3 regions of the Streptomyces sp. NPDC003027 genome follow, and region 1 is predicted to be linked to each of the others. Evidence: riboswitches for the same ligand, from Rfam matches in the RefSeq annotation. Region 1 holds a riboswitch; each other region holds the start of a gene.
The links. A riboswitch is a leader RNA that binds a small molecule or an ion and turns the genes downstream of it on or off. The one in region 1 is predicted to bind cobalamin.

Region 1 (6,005 bases):
CGCAGGCGCCCGGCGATCACGTCCCAGGGCTTGAGGCGGTCCGAGAGGGAGATCGTGGCGTAGTCGTGGCCCAGGGGCGCGCCCGCCGCCGCGGCGGCCGCGTTGGCCGCGGTGACACCGGGCAGGACGCGCACGGGCACGTCCGCGTACGCCGGATCGGACGCCACCTCCAGTACCGCCGTCGCCATCGCGAACACCCCCGGGTCGCCGCCCGAGACGACCGCGACCCGCCGGCCGCGCCGCGCCAGGTCCAGGGCGAACTCGGCCCGCTCGGACTCCACCTTGTTGTCGGAGCCGTGCCGCCGCTGGCCGGGTCGCAGGGCCGGCACCCGGTCGAGGTAGGTGGTGTAGCCGACCAGGTCGTCGGCGTTGACCAGGGCGCCGCGCGACTCCGGCGTCAGCCAGGGCGCGCCCGCCGGTCCGGTGCCGACGACGACGACCTCGCCCCGCTCCCGTACGGGGGGCTGCTGGTCGATACGGGAGGGCAGCACGGCCACCGAGAAGTACGGGACGGACTCCGGGTCGACCTCGGACAGGGCCTCCGTACGCTCGCCCGCCATGAACGCCCGCTCCACATAGCGCGCGTCCTCGAGACGGCCCGCCCGCTCCAGGGCGCGCCGCACGGCCGGGAACGTCCGGCCCAGCTTCATCACGACCGCCGAGTCCGTACCCGCGAGCCGGGCCGTCAGCTCGTCCTCCGGCAGCGTGCCGGGGATGATCGTCAGGACCTCCTCGGCCTCGCACAGCGGCTCGCCGAGCCGCGCGGCGGCCGCGCTGACGGAGGTGACACCGGGGATGACGGTGGTGTCGTAGCGGTGTGCCAGACGCTTGTGCATGTGCTGGTACGAGCCGTAGAAGAGTGGGTCGCCCTCGGCGAGGACGGCGACCGTGCGGCCCGCGTCCAGGTGGGCGGCGAGCCGCGCCGACGCCTCCTCGTAGAAGTCGTCGAGCGCGCCGCGGTAGCCGCCGGGGTGGTCGGTCGTCTCCACCGTGAGCGGGTACATCAGCCGCTCCTCGATGTGGTCCTCGCGAATGTGCTCCGCCGCGATGGACCGGGCGATGGACCGGCCGTGCCGGGCCGAGTGGTACGCGATCACGTCCGCTGCGGCGATGGCCTTCACCGCCGCCACCGTCATCAGGTTCGGGTCGCCGGGCCCGAGGCCCACGCCGTACAGCTTTCCGGTCACTGCTGGATCTCCGCTTCGTGAGCGATCGCGTTGATCGCGGCGGCCGCCATCGCGCTGCCGCCGCGCCGGCCCCGTACGACGAGGTGGTCGAGGCCGAGCTCCTGGGCGGCGAGGGCGTCCTTGGACTCGGCGGCGCCGATGAAGCCGACCGGTATGCCGAGGACGGCCGCGGGGCGGGGGGCGCCCTTGGCGATCATCTCCAGGAGGTGGAAGAGGGCGGTGGGGGCGTTGCCGATGGCGACGACGGAGCCTTCGAGGCGGTCGCGCCAGAGTTCGAGGGCGGCGGCGCTGCGGGTGGTGCCGAGCTCGGCGGCGAGCGCGGGCACGGAGGGGTCGGAGAGGGTGCAGATCACCTCGTTGTCGGCGGGCAGCCGCTTACGGGTCACGCCGCTGGCGACCATCTGCGCGTCGCAGAGGATCGGTGCCCCGGCGCGCAGGGCGGCGCGGGCGCGGGAGACGACCTGCGGCGAGTAGGCGATATCGCGTACGAGGTCGGTCATGCCGCAGGCGTGGATCATGCGGACCGCGACCTGGGCGACATCGGCGGGCAGACCCGCGAGGTCCGCCTCGGCGCGGATCGTGGCAAAGGACTGGCGGTAGATCTCCGCGCCGTCCTTCTCGTAGGCGAACATCGTGTCGTTCTCGCTCATCTCGTTGTGCGGGCGGTGGTGCGGGCCGTTGCGACTGCTTCGGTGAGGCGTGTACGGGGCGTGGGGACGCCGTCGACCAGGTAGGCGCCCTCGGCGGTCGCGACGACGTCCACCCAGGTGCCGTGGGGGCCCTGGGGGTGGCCGCAGCGGCGGGCGCACCCGGAGAAGTGGACGGGGAGGCCGCGGGAGCGCCCGGGTACGGCGTCGGCGCGGACGTCGGCCAGGGACTTGGCGCAGCCGGGGCGTCCGGTGCAGGCGCCCACCCCGGCCCAGGGGGAGTCGGGGTCCGTGATCAGCCCGTACGCGTCGAGCTCGCGCAGCCGCCGCGCTGCGGCCGGCCGGTCCGGGAAGCCGGTGACGACGGCGCCGCGCCAGGGGGTGAGCCGTACCTCTCCGCCGGTGGCGGCCAGGGCCCGCAGCTGTTCGGCCGTCAGCCGGCCGAGGGGCGCGAGGACGGAGACGGCGCTCTCGCCGAGCACTCCGGGGGCGGGGGGTTCCCCGTGCGGGAGTTCTGGTGCCGGTACGGGTTCCGCCGCGATCCCGGCCCGGGCGAGCGCCCCCGCCAGGTCCGGCTCGTGCCCCTCGGGCAGCTCACGGACCCGCCAGGCGCCGTTCCCCGCGGCTCGGGCGGCGGCCAGGAAGGCCTCCGCGGCGGTGAGCGCGGCGCCGGGCGCGTCCGCGGCGCCCAGCTGGAAGACCTGGTCGCCGACCCGGAGCCGTACCGTCGGCCCTTCTGCGATCAAGGTCACATCTCCGCCGAGCCCGGCCACATCCCCGCGCCCGTCGTCCAGGACGAAGAGGAAACGGCCAGAAAGGGCTGCCGTCCCTTCCCGGGCGCACAGCAGCGCGTCGAGTTCGCGGGCCCACAACTGCACGTCACCGCAGCCGAGTCCGTCCAACCCGGCCGCCGGTGAGGCCACCACGTTCCGGACGCGTTCATGGGTCGGGGACGGCAGCAGACCGGCTGGTGCCAGCAGCTCCGCCAGCTCCGCGCCGCAGCTCTCTCCGAGGCCCCGCAGCTCCACGTTTCCCCGGGAGGTGACACTGACCCGTCCGTCGCCCAGAACCTCTGCCGCGGTGGCCAGAACCTCGACCTGACGTGTCGTCAACAAGCCTGCGGGCACGCGCAGTCGGGCCAGGCGGCCGTCGTCGGCGGGGTGCAGCCGTAGCGCCCCGGGGCAGGCGTCGCCACGGTCCCGTATGACGGATTCGCCCGGGTTGGGCGGGGTGGGTGGGGTGGGCGGCATGGCGGCGAGCATACCCACGGGAATCCTCGCGACCACCGGCTGTGATCCGGCCAACCCCCCAGCCCGGCGGGGGCAGGATCTACTATGCACAACGGCATGGGGTCCCAGGGCCCCGGGGAGGAAGCCCGGTGAGAATCCGGCGCGGTCCCGCCACTGTGAGCCAGGTCGCACCAGCGTCCCGGTGAGTCAGGAACTCCCGCCGTCCACACGACCACCCGGGGCGCGGACAACCCCGAGGAAGGCCTGCGCTCGCATGCGAATTCTGTTGCTGTCGCACTCCGACACCGACCTGCTCAGCGCCCGCGCGGCCGGCGGCCCGGTGGCGTACCGGTTCGCCAACCCCTCGCGCCTCGCGCTCGACGACCTCCCCGGTCTCCTGGACGGTGCGGACCTCGTCGTCGTACGCCTCCTCGGCGGCCTGCGGGCCTGGGAGGACGGGCTCCAGACGCTGCGCGCCGCCGGCAAGCCGCTGGTCGTGCTCTCCGGCGAACAGGCCCCGGACGCGCAGCTCATGGAGACCTCCACGGTCCCGATCGGCGTCGCCACCGAGGCTCACGCCTATCTCGCGCACGGCGGGCCCGGCAACCTGGAGCAGCTCGCCCGGTTCCTCGCCGACACCGTGCTGCTCACCGGCCACGGCTTCGAGGCCCCGGCCCCGGCCCCCACCTGGGGTCCGCTGGAGCGCACCCCCCGGAGGACCGACGGCCCGACCGTCGCGGTGCTCTACTACCGCGCCCACCACATGAGCGGGAACACCGCCTTCGTCGGCACCCTCTGCGACGCCGTCGAGGACGCCGGAGCCCAGGCCCTGCCGCTCTACGTGGCCTCCCTGCGCGCCCCCGAACCCGAACTGCTGGCGCGGCTGCGCGGCGTCGACGCGATCGTCACCACCGTCCTGGCCGCCGGCGGCACCAAGCCCGCCGAGGCCCAGGCCGGCGGCGACGAGGAGGCGTGGGACGCGGGCGCGCTCGCCGCCCTCGACGTACCGATCCTGCAGGCGCTCTGCCTCACCGGTTCACGTACGGCCTGGGAGGAGAACGACGAGGGTCTCTCCCCGCTCGACGCCGCCAGCCAGGTCGCCGTCCCCGAGTTCGACGGCCGGCTCATCACCGTCCCGTTCTCCTTCAAGGAGATCGACGAGGACGGGCTCCCGGCCTACGTCGCCGACGCCGAGCGCGCGGCCCGCGTCGCCGGGATCGCCGTCCGCCACGCCCGCCTGCGGCACATCCCGAACGCCGAGAAGCGTCTGGCCCTGGTCCTCTCCGCGTACCCGACGAAGCACTCCCGGATCGGAAACGCCGTCGGCCTCGACACCCCCGCCTCCGCCGTGGCGCTGCTGCGCCGGCTGCGGGAGGAGGGCTACGACTTCGGGCCCGAGGACGAGATCCCCGGCCTGGTCTCCGGCGACGGCGACGAGCTGATCTACGCGCTCATCGAGGCCGGCGGCCACGACCAGGACTGGCTCACCGAGGAGCAGCTGGCCCGCAACCCCGTCCGTATCCCGGCCGCCGACTACAAGCGCTGGTACGCGACGCTGCCGGAGGAGCTCCGCGAGCAGGTCGAGGAGCACTGGGGGCCGCCGCCGGGCGAGATGTTCCTGGACCGTTCCCGCAACCCCGAGGGTGACATCGTCCTCGCGGCGCTGCGCCGCGGGAACCTGCTGATCCTCATCCAGCCGCCGCGCGGCTTCGGCGAGAACCCGATCGCGATCTACCACGACCCCGATCTTCCGCCGTCCCACCACTATCTGGCCGCCTACCGCTGGATCGCGGCCTCCCGGGCCGACGGCGGTTTCGGGGCGGACGCCATGGTCCACCTCGGCAAGCACGGCAATCTGGAGTGGCTGCCCGGCAAGAACGCCGGTCTGTCCGCCGCCTGCGGCCCGGACGCGGCGCTCGGCGATCTGCCGCTCGTCTACCCGTTCCTGGTCAACGACCCGGGCGAGGGCACCCAGGCCAAGCGGCGCGTCCACGCGACGCTCGTCGACCACCTGGTGCCGCCGATGGCCCGCGCCGACTCCTACGGCGACATCGCGCGCCTGGAGCAGCTCCTCGACGAGTACGCGCAGATCTCCTCCATGGACCCGTCGAAGCTGCCGGCGATCCGCGCCCAGATCTGGACGCTGATCCAGGCCGCCAAGCTCGACCACGACCTGGGGCTGGAGGACCGGCCCGACGACGACGGCTTCGACGACTTCCTGCTGCATGTCGACGGCTGGCTCTGCGAGGTCAAGGACGCGCAGATCAGGGACGGTCTGCATGTGCTCGGCGGGGCGCCGGAGGGCGAGGCGCGGGTCAACCTCGTCCTGTCGATCCTGCGCGCCCGGCAGATCTGGGGCGGCACGCAGGCGCTGCCGGGCCTCCGCGAGGCCCTGGGCCTCGACGAGTCGGCGGCGACGCTGCGGACCGCCGACGAGGCGGAGGCGAAGGCGCGCGAGCTGGTCGAGGCGATGGAGGCCGCGGGCTGGTCCGTGGACGCCGTCCCGGCGGTCGCCGACGCGTACGGCCCCGATGTCGTGGCCGTCCTGCGCTTCGCGTGCGAGCAGGTGGTGCCGCGGCTCGCCGGGACGACCGACGAACTCACCCACGCCGTCCACGCGTTGAACGGCGGCTTCGTGCCGGCGGGTCCCTCGGGTTCCCCGCTGCGCGGCCTGGTCAACGTCCTGCCGACCGGCCGCAACTTCTACTCCGTCGACCCCAAGGCCGTGCCGTCCCGCCTCGCCTGGGAGACCGGCCAGGCGCTCGCCGACTCCCTCCTGGAGCGCTACCGCGCCGACAACGGCGAGTGGCCGACCTCCGTCGGGCTCTCCCTGTGGGGGACGAGCGCGATGCGCACGGCGGGCGACGACGTGGCGGAGGCGCTGGCCCTGCTCGGTGTCCGCCCGCTGTGGGACGACGCCTCGCGCCGGGTCAACGGCCTGG
Region 2 (6,005 bases), on a different contig from region 1:
CTCCACGACGGCGTGCCCAACGGCGAGCGGACCACCACCGCCGGGCCCTCCTACCCCGTCTTCGACGAGATCGAGCTGTGGGCGCCCTCGCCCGTCCCCACCTGGGTGGTCCTCCTGGAGGCCGCCACCGAGGCCGACCGGGACGCCCTGGAGCAGCTCGCCGCCGACGCCGGATTCGCCGCCGAGGACTGGTCCTCCTCGGTGCGGCTGCTCTGCCGTGCCTGCTCCGAGTCGACCATGCCCAGCGCCGAGGGCGAGGGCGAGCACCTCGACCCGCACGACCACAGCGAACCGGGCCACCCCGGCCCGCTCGGACACCGCTCACCCGGCGAGCTGTGGGTCCCCGAACGCGAATGCGGTATCGCGGCCCCCGCCGGCCTGGTCCGCGGGCTCCTCGACGGCTGGGTCGCGGACAGCCCGGACAGCCGTGAGTGGCGGGATCTCGAAGAGGTCTGCTGACCATTGCCCGTAGGCTGTACGCGACCATCGCTGGGGTTTTGAGGAAGGCGCAGAAGCGACATGGCGCAGCAGGAGACGGACGAGCAGATCAACGACGGGTTCGTCGTGGACACGGAGGACTGCGAGGCGCGTGAGCTCGCCCACCGTGAGCGCGGCACCGCACGCCCGATCACGGTCGTCGGCAACCCGGTGCTCCACAAGGAGTGCAAGGACGTCACCGAGTTCGACGACAAGCTCGCGGCGCTGATCGACGACATGTTCGCCAGCCAGAAGGCGGCCGAGGGCGTGGGCCTGGCCGCCAACCAGATCGGTGTGGACCTCAAGGTCTTCGTCTACGACTGCCCGGACGACGACGGCGTGCGGCACACCGGTGTCGTGGTCAACCCGGTCCTCCAGGACCTGCCGGCCGACCGCCGCGTCCTCGACGACTCCAACGAGGGCTGCCTCTCCGTCCCCACCGCGTACGCCTCGCTGGCGCGCCCGGACTACGCCGAGGTGCACGGCCAGGACGCCCAGGGCAACCCGATCAAGGTCCGCGGCACCGGCTACTTCGCCCGCTGCCTTCAGCACGAGACGGACCACCTCTACGGCTACCTCTACATCGACCGGCTCTCCAAGCGCGACCGCAAGGACGCCCTCCGGCAGATGGCCGAGGGCACGCCGCGCTACGAGACCGTCCCGAACGACTGACGCACGGCGACCGGCGTACGGCGAAGGGGCCCGGCTCGAAGCGAGCGGGGCCCCTTCGTCGTACGGGCCGGGACTAGAAGTCCTCGTCCAGGTCCACCGAGCCCTCGACCGCGACCTGGTAGGCCGACGGGCGGCGCTCGAAGAAGTTCGTCAGCTCCTGGACGCCCTGGAGCTCCATGAACCCGAACGGGTTCTCCGAGCCGTACACCGGGGCGAAGCCCAGGCGGGTGAGCCGCTGGTCGGCGACGCACTGGAGGTACTCGCGCATCGACTCGGTGTTCATGCCCGGCAGTCCTTCGCCGCACAGGTCCCGGCCGAACTGGAGCTCCGCCTCCACGGCCTCCTTCAGCATGTCCGTGACCTGCTGCCGGAGCGCGTCGTCGAAGAGGTCCGGCTCCTCCTTGCGGACGGTGTCCACGACCTCGAAGGCGAAGTTCATGTGCATCGTCTCGTCCCGGAACACCCAGTTGGTGCCGGTGGCCAGACCGTGCAGCAGGCCGCGCGAGCGGAACCAGTAGACGTACGCGAAGGCGCCGTAGAAGAACAGGCCCTCGATGCAGGCGGCGAAGCAGATCAGGTTGAGCAGGAAGCGGCGGCGGTCGGCCTTCGTCTCCAGACGCTCGATCTTCTCCACCCCCCCTTCCCCATCCAGGGCGGCCATCCAACGGAAGCAGAACTGCGCCTTCTCGCGGATGGAGGGGATGTTCTCGACGGCGGCGAACGCGGCGGTGCGGTCCTCCGGGTCGGGCAGGTAGGTGTCGAGCAGCGTCAGATAGAACTGGACGTGCACGGCCTCCTCGAACAGCTGGCGCGAGAGATACAGCCGCGCCTCGGGGGAGTTGATGTGCTTGTAGAGCGTCAGCACGAGGTTGTTGGCGACGATCGAGTCACCGGTGGCGAAGAACGCCACCAGCCGGCCGATCATGTGCTGCTCGCCCGGCGTCAGCTTCGCGAGGTCGGCGACGTCCGAGTGGAGGTCGACCTCCTCCACGGTCCAGGTGTTCTTGATCGCGTCCCGGTAGCGCTCGTAGAAGTCCGGGTAGCGCATGGGGCGGAGAGTCAGCTCGAAGCCCGGGTCGAGGAGATTTTTTTCAACGGACATTACTGGCAGGCCTCGCAGGACTCGGGGTTTTCGAGGGAGCAGGCGACGGCGTCTTCCGGGGTCGCCTGTACGGGAATCGGGGTGGCGGCCTGGGCCGCGCGGGCGATCCGGGTCGCCGGGCGCGAGCGCAGGTAGTACGTCGTCTTCAGACCCTGCTTCCAGGCGTACGCGTACATCGACGACAGCTTGCCGATCGTCGGCGTCTCCAGGAACAGGTTCAGGGACTGCGACTGGTCCAGGAAGGGGGTGCGGGCCGCCGCCATGTCGATCAGGCCGCGCTGCGGGATCTCCCACGCCGTGCGGTACAGCTCGCGCACCTCGGCCGGGACCCAGGTGAAGCCGGCCACCGAGCCGTTGGACTCGCGCAGCGCCTCACGGGTCTGCGCGTCCCACACGCCGAGCCGCTTCAGCTCGTCCACCAGATAGGAGTTGACCTGGAGGAACTCACCCGACAGCGTCTCGCGCTTGAAGAGGTTGGAGACCTGCGGCTCGATGCACTCGTACACGCCCGCGATCGAGGCGATCGTCGCGGTCGGAGCGATGGCGAGCAGAAGGCTGTTGCGCATGCCGACCGTGGCGATCCGCTCGCGCAGGGCGGCCCAGCGCTCGGGCCAGTTCAGCTCCACGTCGTAGTGGTCGGGGTGCAGGACGCCCCGGGCGGTGCGGGTCTTCTCCCAGGCCGGGAGGGGGCCGTTGCGCTCGGCGAGGTCGGCGGAGGCCTCGTACGCGGCGAGCATGATCCGCTCGGCGATCCGCGTCGACAGGGCGCGCGCCGCGGGCGAGTCGAAGGGCAGCTTCAGCTGGAAGAAGACGTCCTGGAGCCCCATCGCGCCCAGGCCCACCGGCCGCCAGCGGGCGTTGGAGCGCCCGGCCTGCTCGGTCGGGTAGAAGTTGATGTCCACGACCCGGTCGAGGAAGGTGACGGCCGTACGGACGGTCGCGTCGAGCCGCTCCCAGTCGATGTCACCGCCGGTCACGAAGGCGCCCAGGTTGACCGAACCGAGGTTGCACACGGCCGTCTCGCCGTCGTCCGTCACCTCCAGGATCTCCGTGCAGAGGTTGGAGGAGTGGACCGTGTGGCCCGGCTCCGCCGTCTGGTTCGCGGTCCGGTTCGAGGCGTCCTTGAAGGTCATCCAGCCGTTGCCGGTCTGGGCCAGCGTGCGCATCATCCGGCCGTACAGGTCCCGGGCCGGCATGGTCTTGCGGGCCAGGCCCCTGGACTCGGCGGCGCGGTAGGCGGCGTCGAACTCGTCGCCCCACAGGTCGACCAGTTCGGGCACGTCGGCGGGGGAGAACAGCGACCACTCGGCGTCGGCGTTCACCCGGCGCATGAACTCGTCCGGGATCCAGTGCGCCAGGTTGAGGTTGTGCGTACGCCGCTGGTCCTCACCGGTGTTGTCGCGCAGCTCCAGGAACTCCTCGATGTCCGCGTGCCACGTCTCCAGGTAGACGGCGGCCGCGCCCTTGCGCCGCCCGCCCTGGTTCACGGCGGCGACGGAGGCGTCCAGCGTCTTCAGGAACGGCACGATGCCGTTGGAGTGGCCGTTGGTGCCGCGGATCAGCGAACCGCGGGCCCGGATGCGGGAGTACGAAAGACCGATGCCGCCCGCGTGCTTCGACAGCCGCGCGACCTGGTGGTAGCGGTCGTAGATGGAGTCCAGCTCGTCCAGCGGCGAGTCCAGCAGATAGCAGGACGACATCTGCGGGTGGCGGGTGCCGGAGTTGAACAGGGTGGGGGAGGAGGGGAGGTAGTCCAGCCGGCTCATCAGCCCGTACAGCGCCGCGACCTCGTCCAGCGCGCGTACGGAATCGTCCTCGGCGAGCCCGGCCGCGACCCGCAGCATGAAGTGCTGGGGCGTCTCGATCACCTTGCGGGTGATCGGGTGCCGGAGCAGATAGCGCGAGTACAGCGTCCGCAGCCCGAAGTAGCCGAACCGGTCGTCGGCGGCCGGGTCGATCAGCGCGTCCATCCGGTCCGCGTGGGCGGTCACGAACGCGGCCGTACGGTCCGCGATCAGACCCTCCCGGTGCCCCACCGCCACCGACGCCGAGAACGCCACCGCACCCTGCCCGGCCGCCTCCTCCGCGATGGTCCGGGTCAGCAGCCGGGCCGCGAGCCGGGAGTAGGCCGGGTCCTCGGCGATCAGGCCGGCGGCCGCCTCGGTGGCCAGCTCCCGCAGCTCCGCCTCGTCCGAGGCGGCGTTGCGGCCGCGCAGCGCGGCGGCGGCGACCTTGCCCGGGTCGGTGTCGGGAAGGTCGGCGGTGAGGTCGGTCAGGGTCCGGAGCAGTAGCGTCCCGGGTCCGTCGCTCTCGATCGCCGCGGCCGGATCGGCTGGCGCGATGGTCACGTGGGGCTCTCCCTCGCTCGGCCCGGGGGGCGACGGGGAGGCGGACGGCACGCGCACCCGTACGCGGGCGCGCTCCGTGTCCACCGGCCCACTCCGCGAGGCCCGGACGACTCTGGCACCCGGAACGGACGGACCGGGCGCACTGTCGGCAGGTGTTCGGACTCGTAGGAGCGCAAAAGCACGCCAACACACCGTTGCGGGACAGTTCCGGATTTCCACCGGATTCCCCTGCGGCGACAGCGAGCATGAGCATACATGTGGGGGGCGCTCCTTGAAGCACCCCCCACATGTAGTGCCGTTGGGTGTCAGAGCTCTTCGCCGAAGCAGAGGCGTTTGTCATCGGGGGAGGGAAGCGCGGTGAGTTCGCCGGGGGTCTGACGCAGCGGGCCGCCGCCTTCCCGGGAGGGGGAGGGCGGCGGCCCGTCGGACGGCCGGTGAGGGCTCAGCAGCAGCGGAACCCCTCGCGCGGATCGGCCTCCCGCGCGTCGGTGCGGCTGCGCTCGAACTCCCGCCGGGTCATCACCTCGGCGTCCGGGTCGCAGCTTCGGGCGTGGGCGACGTACCGGTCGTAGACGGCCTCGCCGGAGAGCTCGCGCACGTACCAGCGGATCGCGCGCACCGCGCGCCGCAGGTGGCGGACCGTGTTCGCCGTGCTCATGCGGATCCGGTCCCGGTCGGCACGTCACTCCGCGGCTCGCCCGGCGCGGTCTCCTCGCGCATGCCGCCTCCGGCGCCGAGTCCGGCGGCCACCAGCTCCGCCTTCTCCTCCTTCGTGGGGAACATGCCGGCGGGCGCGACGAGCTTGGACTCGGTGTGGGGCGCCTCGGAGAGCCGGACGCCCTCCGGGTTCCTGATCGCCTTGAAGCAGACCCGGCCCGCGTCGGCGATCACCACGATGATGAGGATCGCGAACAGCGCGGACAGCACGCCGTCCACGGTGGAGTTGGTGACGACGGTGTGCATGTCGTCGATCGACTTGGCGGGCGGGAGCACCTTGTCGGCGTCGATGCCCGCCTGGTACTTGTCCCGCTGGGCGAAGAAGCCGACCCGCGGGTCCTCGGAGAAGATCTTCTGCCAGCTCGCGGTCAGGGTGACGGCGACGTCCCAGGCGAGCGGGACGCCGGTGACCCAGGCCCACTTCAGGCGGCCGGACTTGATGAGCAGCGTGGTGCAGACGGCCAGCGCCACGGCGGCGAGCAGCTGGTTGGCGATGCCGAACAGCGGGAAGAGCTGGTTGATGCCGCCCAGCGGGTCGTGCACGCCGACCCAGAGGAAGTAGCCCCAGCCGCCGACGACCACCGCGCTGGCGAACCAGACGCCCGGCTTCCAGCTGACCTGGCGGAACGGCTTGTAGACGTTGCCCAGCATGTCCTGGAGCATGAACCGGCCGACGCGGGTTCCCGCGT
Region 3 (6,005 bases), on a different contig from region 1:
GGCGCTCATCCGCTGCCGGGCCGCCATCGAACCCGACGCGTCCACGGCGAACAGCACCAGATTGCCCTCGCGGCCCTCGCGCGTGGCCTGCCGCAGGTCGTCCCGCCGCACCAGCAGGCCCGGGCCCGAACGCCCGCGCGCCCTCTGATGCGGGGCGGCGGCGTGCACGGTCGCCGCCAGGTGCAGCTTGGTCAGCGCCCCGCGCGGCCGTACGGCACCGGTCGTCCTGCCGTGCTCGGTACGGGCCCGGGAGCGGCGCCCGGCCGCCCCTTCGCCGAGACCGGGCACGCTGAGCATCTTCGTACGGAAGGGCTCGGCGGCCTTGACGGCGGCGCGCTCACCGGCGCCGGGGCCACCCTGCGAGGGCGAGGGCGAGGGTTCGGTGCCGGGGGACTCCGCCGGAGCCTCGTCCGACCCGGCCTGCTCCCCGCCGCCGTCGGGGCCGCCGCCCTGCGGAGGCACACCCCCGCCACCGCCGCCGTCACCGGGTCCGGGGTCGGGGTCCGGGTCCTCGTCCTTGAACCGCTCCAGGGTCTCGTCGAGCTTGTCCTCGTCGAGACCGGGCGCGTCGAAGGGGTTGCGGCGCCTGCGGTGGGGGAGGGCGAGCAGCGCCGCCTGCCGGACGTCCTCGGAGGTGACGTCCGTCCGGCCCGCCCACGCGGCGAGCGCGGTCGCCGTGCGGGCCATGACGATGTCGGCGCGCATGCCGTCCACCTCGAACGCGGCGCACGTCGCGGCGATCTGGAGGAGAGCCGCGTCCCCGAGCGCCACCCGCGGCAGCAGCGCCCGCGCGGCCGTGATCCGGTCCCGCAGCGCGCTCTCCTCGCCCGCCCAGCGGGCGGCGAAGGAGGCCGGGTCGTCGTCGAACGCCAGTCGGCGGCGCACGACCTCGACCCGCTGCCCGGGCTCGCGCGAGGCGGCGACCTCGACGGTCAGGCCGAAGCGGTCCAGCAACTGCGGCCGCAGCTCGCCCTCTTCGGGGTTCATCGTGCCGACGAGCAGGAACCGGGCCGCGTGCCGTACGGAGACGCCCTCGCGCTCCACGTACGAGGACCCCATGGCGGCGGCGTCGAGCAGCAGGTCGATCAGGTGGTCGTGGAGGAGGTTGACCTCGTCGACGTAGAGGATCCCGCGGTGGGCGTCCGCGAGCAGCCCGGGCTCGAACGACTTCACCCCCTCCGCGAGGGCCCGCTCGATGTCCAGCGCGCCCACGAGCCGGTCCTCGGAGGCGCCGACGGGCAGCTCCACCATCCGCGCGGGACGCGCGGCGGCCGGCGCGGCCTCGTGCGGCCCGTCCGGGCAGCCCGGGTCGGGGGAGACCGGATCACAGCTGAACCGGCAGCCCGCCACGACCGGTACCTCGGGCAGCAGGTCCGCGAGAGCGCGGACGGCCGTGCTCTTGGCGGTGCCCTTCTCGCCGCGTACGAGGACACCGCCCACCGCCGGGCTGACGGCGTTCAGCAGCAACGCCAGCCGCAGGTCGTCCATGCCGACGACGGCGGTGAACGGATACCGGGTGCTCATCGGGCAGTCACTCCTTCAAGGTCAGGTCGCTGACGGTCGGCCGGCGCGCTCACGGCGCGCCCGGCGGGATGAACGGCAGCCCGGGCAGTGGGCCGTCCTCGATCAGGCGCAGCAGCGCGTCCGTGTCCGCGTGTTCCTCGATCAGATCGCCGAGGCGGTCCAGCTGCTCCTCGCGCAGGGTGCCGAAGCTCGTGTCCGGCGCGGGCACGAAACGCCGCCCGGCCGCCGCCGCGACCTCGCGCAGGAACGCGCGGCGGAAACCGTCGCTCTCCAGCGAGCCGTGCCAGTGCGTGCCCCAGACCGCGCCGACCCGGCAGCCGTCCAGGAACGGCTCGCCGCCCAGGACCTCGGCGACGCCGTGGTGGATCTCGTACCCCTCCACCCGCTCGCCGAGGGCCTCGCCGACCGGCCGGGCCAGGGTCTTCTCGGGCGCGAACCGGACCCGTACGGGCAGCAGCCCGAGCCCGTCCACGGAGCCCGCCTTCGACTCGACCTCGTCCTCGATGTGCGCGCCGAGGGCCTGGAAGCCGCCGCAGATGCCGAGCACCGGCCGGCCCTCCGCCGCCCGCCGCGCCAGCGCGTCGGCCAGACCGCGCTCCCGCAGCCACGCCAGCGCCTTCACCGTCCCGCGCGTCCCCGGCACCACCACCAGATCCGCGTCGACGAGCTCCTCGGCGCGGTCCACGAACCGCACCACGACGCCCGGTTCGGCCGCCAGCGCGTCCACGTCCGTGAAGTTCGACATCAGCGGTACGGCACACACGGCCACCCGCAGCACGTCCGCGCCGACGGGCGGCGCCACCACCGACTCCCGGACCGCGCCCCGCAGGGACACCCGAAGGCCGTCCTCCTCGTCGATGCCCAGCCCGTGCGCGTACGGCAGGACACCGAACGTCCGGCGTCCCGTCAGGTCGTACAGCATGTCGAGGCCGGGCTCCAGCAGCGAGACGTCGCCCCGGAACTTGTTCACGAGGTAGCCCGCGATCAGCTCCTGGTCCTCGGGGGCGAGCAGCGCCGTCGTCCCGAAGAACTGGGCGAACACCCCTCCCCGGTCGATGTCGCCGACCACCAGCACGGGCAGCCGCGCGGCCCGCGCGATGCCCATGTTCACGATGTCCGTGCGCCGCAGGTTGATCTCGGCCGGACTGCCCGCCCCCTCGCAGATCACGGCGTCATAGCTGCCCCGCAGCTCCTCCAGACACGCGAGGACCGGCTCGAAGAGCTCCTTCTGCCGCCCGCCATGCAGCCTCTTCCCCGGGGACGACCCTCCCGCCCCCCCGAAGAACCCGCGGGCGCTCAGCTCACCCACCGGCTTGCCCATCAGCACCACCTGGCTGGAGCGGTCGCTGCCCGGCTTCAGCAGGACCGGGTTCATCAGCGCCGTCGGCTCCACCCGCGCGGCCTGCGCCTGCATCGCCTGCGCCCGCCCGATCTCCGCGCCCTCCCTGGTCACGAAGGAGTTCAGGGACATGTTCTGGCCCTTGAACGGCGCCACCTTCACGCCCTTGCGGACCAGCCAGCGGCAGATCCCGGCCGTGACGACGCTCTTGCCCGCGTCGGACGTGGTCCCCGCGACCAGCAGCCCGCCTCCCCTCGGTCCGCTCCTCATGCGCTCCTCCGCTTCATGGCGCCCACCACGATCCTTCCGGCCACACAGGCCGCCAGCGTCAGTCCGGTCACCCGGCGCGACAGCCGTACGGCCCGCTCGATGTCCGCCACTTCCACGTCCCGGCCCTCACCGTTGAGCACCGGCCGGTGCTCGACCCGTCCGCCGTACGAGAGCGTCCCGCCGAGCCGTACGCCGAGCGCTCCCGCGAACGCGGCCTCGACCGGGCCGGCGTTGGGGCTCGGGTGCCTGCCCGCGTCCGCCCGCCATGCCCGGACCGCCCCACGGGGGTCGCCGCCCGCGACCGTCGCGAGCGCGGCCGTCAGCCGCGCCCCCGGCCAGCCGGCCACGTCGTCGAGGCGGGCGGAGGCCCAGCCGAAGCGGCGGTACTTCGGGGACCTGTGACCGACCATCGCGTCCAGGGTGTTCACGGCGCGGAAGCCGACGAGGCCCGGGACCCCGGCGACCGCGCCCCAGACCAGGGCGCCGACGACCGCGTCGGAGGTGTTCTCGGCGACGGACTCCACGACCGCGCGGGCCATCGCCGGGCCGTCCAGGGCCTGCGGGTCGCGGCCGCACAGATGCGGCAGCCGCTCGCGGGCCACCTCCAGGTCGCCGGCGGCCAGCGCCCCGCCGATGGCCCGGGCCTCCCGGCCCAGCGTCGTACCGCCGACGACCGCCCACACGGCGGCGGCGGTCAGGGCGGCGGAGGCGACGGGCCGGCCGCGGACGGCGCGCGCGGCGAGCGCCGCGGCTCCGGCGGCGCCGCCCGCGCAGACGGCGGTGTGCAGCGCGCCCCACCCGCGGTGGTCGCGCAGCAGAAGTCGTTCGACGGCGCCGGCGGCCCGGCCGAATCCGGCGACCGGATGGCCGCGGCGCGGGTCGCCGATCAGCAGGTCCGCGAGCAGGCCGGAGGCGGCTCCGTACGCGAAGACGCCCGTGGACGCGAATACACCGGTGGCAGCTCTGCGGCCAGGCATGGCGCTATGTCCTCACTCAGGGTCCGCGCCCTGGCTCGACGTGACCGGCGGGGAGAGTTCCTGGCTCCCGGGGATCAGCTCCCCGGTCACAGTGGCGGGACCGCGCCGGATTCGCACCGGACTTCCTCTTCTGCCGCCGTAATGGCCCCGGAAGTCCACCACGCAGCGCGAACACCCGTCAACTCACCCTTGACCTGCGACGGGAGAGTGTGCGAAGCCCCACAACACGACGGCTGGGCGTGCCGCACCTTCCGGTGCGGCACGCCCAGCCGTGGGTGCGTCGATCGGTCAGACGACGATCAGATAGATGCCGAACGCGACGGCCGCCGCGCACAGCGCGAAGCAGGCGTACGCGCCGGTGCGCGCGAGGGCCGCGGAGCCTCCCTGGGTCGCGGCCTGCTCCTGCTTGGAGAGGCCGACGATCCCGAGGGTGAACAGGCCCACGAGGGCGATGGTCGCCACGAGGCTGACTCCGAAGACGGAGCCGAGAGCTGCCCAGTCGATCTTCATGCTGATGTCTCTCGTTCCTTAGACCGTCGCCGTGGCGGTCGGGGCGGCCGGGTCCGTGGGAGCCGGCGACGGGATGGTGGCCTTCAGGTCGTCGGTGAGGGTCCCGGCCGGGGGCGGGGTGACGGCCGCGATGGCGGTGGTCACGACGCCGGGGGCCTCGGTCTCGGTCTCGTTGACGTTGGTGTGGTCGACGACCTGGCGGCGGGAGATGAACCAGATCGCGGTGCAGGACGCGATCAGGAAGGCGGCGACGGCGATGACGCCCCAGTCGCCCTGCCGGGTGACGTACTCCGAGAGCGCGGCGACCAGGCCGGCGGCGGGGAGGGTCAGGCCCCAGGCGACGAACATCCGGGTGGCGGTGGACCAGCGGACCACCCCGCCCTTGCGGCCCAGACCCGCGCCCATGACGGCGCCGGAGCAGGAGTGCGTGGTCGACAGGGAGAAGCCGAGGTTGGAGGAGCTCAGGATGACGGCCGCGGCGCTGGTCTGGGCGGCGAAGCCCTGCTGCGGCTGGAGGTCCGTGAGGCCCTTGCCCATGGTCCTGATGATGCGCCAGCCGCCCAGGTAGGTGCCGAGGGCGATGGCCAGACCGGCGGAGACGATGACCCAGACCGGCGGGTTGGAGCCCGGGGCCAGGATGCCGCCGGCGACCAGGGCCAGCGTGATGATGCCCATCGTCTTCTGGGCGTCGTTGGTGCCGTGGGCGAGGGAGACGAGACCGGCGGAGGCGATCTGGCCCGCGCGGTAGCCCTTGTCGGTGGTCTTCCGGTCGGCGTTCCTGCCGAGCCGGTAGGTCAGCCGGGAGGCGAGCATCGCGGCGAGGCCGGCGACCAGAGGCGCGGCGATGGCCGGGATGAGGACCTTGGTGACGACCACGCCGCCGTTGACGCCGCTGAGACCGACCGAGGCGATCGTCGCGCCGATGAGGCCGCCCATGAGGGCGTGGGACGAGCTGGACGGCAGTCCGACCAGCCAGGTCAGAAGGTTCCAGAGGATCGCGCCGACGAGCGCGGCGAAGATGACTTCGGGCTGGATGCCCTCTTCGTTCACCAGACCGCTGGAGATCGTCTTGGCGACCTCGACGGAGAGGAACGCGCCGACCAGGTTCAGCACGGCGGACATGGCCACCGCCGTCTTGGGCTTCATCGCGCCGGTCGAGATGGTCGTCGCCATCGCGTTGGCGGTGTCGTGGAAACCGTTCGTGAAATCGAACACGAGAGCTGTCACGACCACAATCGTGAGCAGCAGCGTGATGTGTTCCATTTACCCAGGCAATCGTTTGACGTCAGTGGCTCGTCGAACGTAGTCAACCTGGGTGAACGGAAGATGAACTGGGTCCGGCGGTGTGGTGACCCGAACCGGTGCCAGGACATTCCGCTTAGCGG

Region 2: it holds a riboswitch for cobalamin, as region 1 does, so the genes downstream of both, ACWDX6_RS17845 (ribonucleoside-diphosphate reductase subunit alpha) here and cobN (cobaltochelatase subunit CobN) in region 1, are expected to answer to the same signal.
Region 3: it holds a riboswitch for cobalamin, as region 1 does, so the genes downstream of both, ACWDX6_RS18325 (cobalamin biosynthesis protein) here and cobN (cobaltochelatase subunit CobN) in region 1, are expected to answer to the same signal.

Annotation. Positions count from the first base shown of each region.
Region 1 is NZ_JBSFTU010000006.1:150,832-156,836, forward strand. Features, by position in the region: gene cobJ (precorrin-3B C(17)-methyltransferase) at 1-1,136, opposite strand, end outside; gene ACWDX6_RS07440 (precorrin-8X methylmutase) at 1,184-1,819, opposite strand; gene ACWDX6_RS07445 (cobalamin biosynthesis protein CobG) at 1,834-3,096, opposite strand; cobalamin riboswitch at 3,162-3,299, shown strand; gene cobN (cobaltochelatase subunit CobN) at 3,338-6,005, shown strand, end outside.
Region 2 is NZ_JBSFTU010000022.1:74,697-80,701, forward strand. Features, by position in the region: gene ACWDX6_RS17830 (tetratricopeptide repeat protein) at 1-459, shown strand, start outside; gene def (peptide deformylase) at 520-1,149, shown strand; gene ACWDX6_RS17840 (ribonucleotide-diphosphate reductase subunit beta) at 1,223-2,251, opposite strand; gene ACWDX6_RS17845 (ribonucleoside-diphosphate reductase subunit alpha) at 2,251-4,599, opposite strand; cobalamin riboswitch at 4,730-4,852, opposite strand; gene ACWDX6_RS17850 (YbdD/YjiX family protein) at 5,042-5,257, opposite strand; gene ACWDX6_RS17855 (carbon starvation CstA family protein) at 5,254-6,005, opposite strand, start outside.
Region 3 is NZ_JBSFTU010000023.1:54,758-60,762, reverse strand. Features, by position in the region: gene ACWDX6_RS18335 (putative cobaltochelatase) at 1-1,524, opposite strand, end outside; gene ACWDX6_RS18330 (cobyric acid synthase) at 1,574-3,133, opposite strand; gene ACWDX6_RS18325 (cobalamin biosynthesis protein) at 3,130-4,110, opposite strand; cobalamin riboswitch at 4,144-4,277, opposite strand; gene ACWDX6_RS18320 (hypothetical protein) at 4,399-4,620, opposite strand; gene ACWDX6_RS18315 (anion permease) at 4,639-5,883, opposite strand.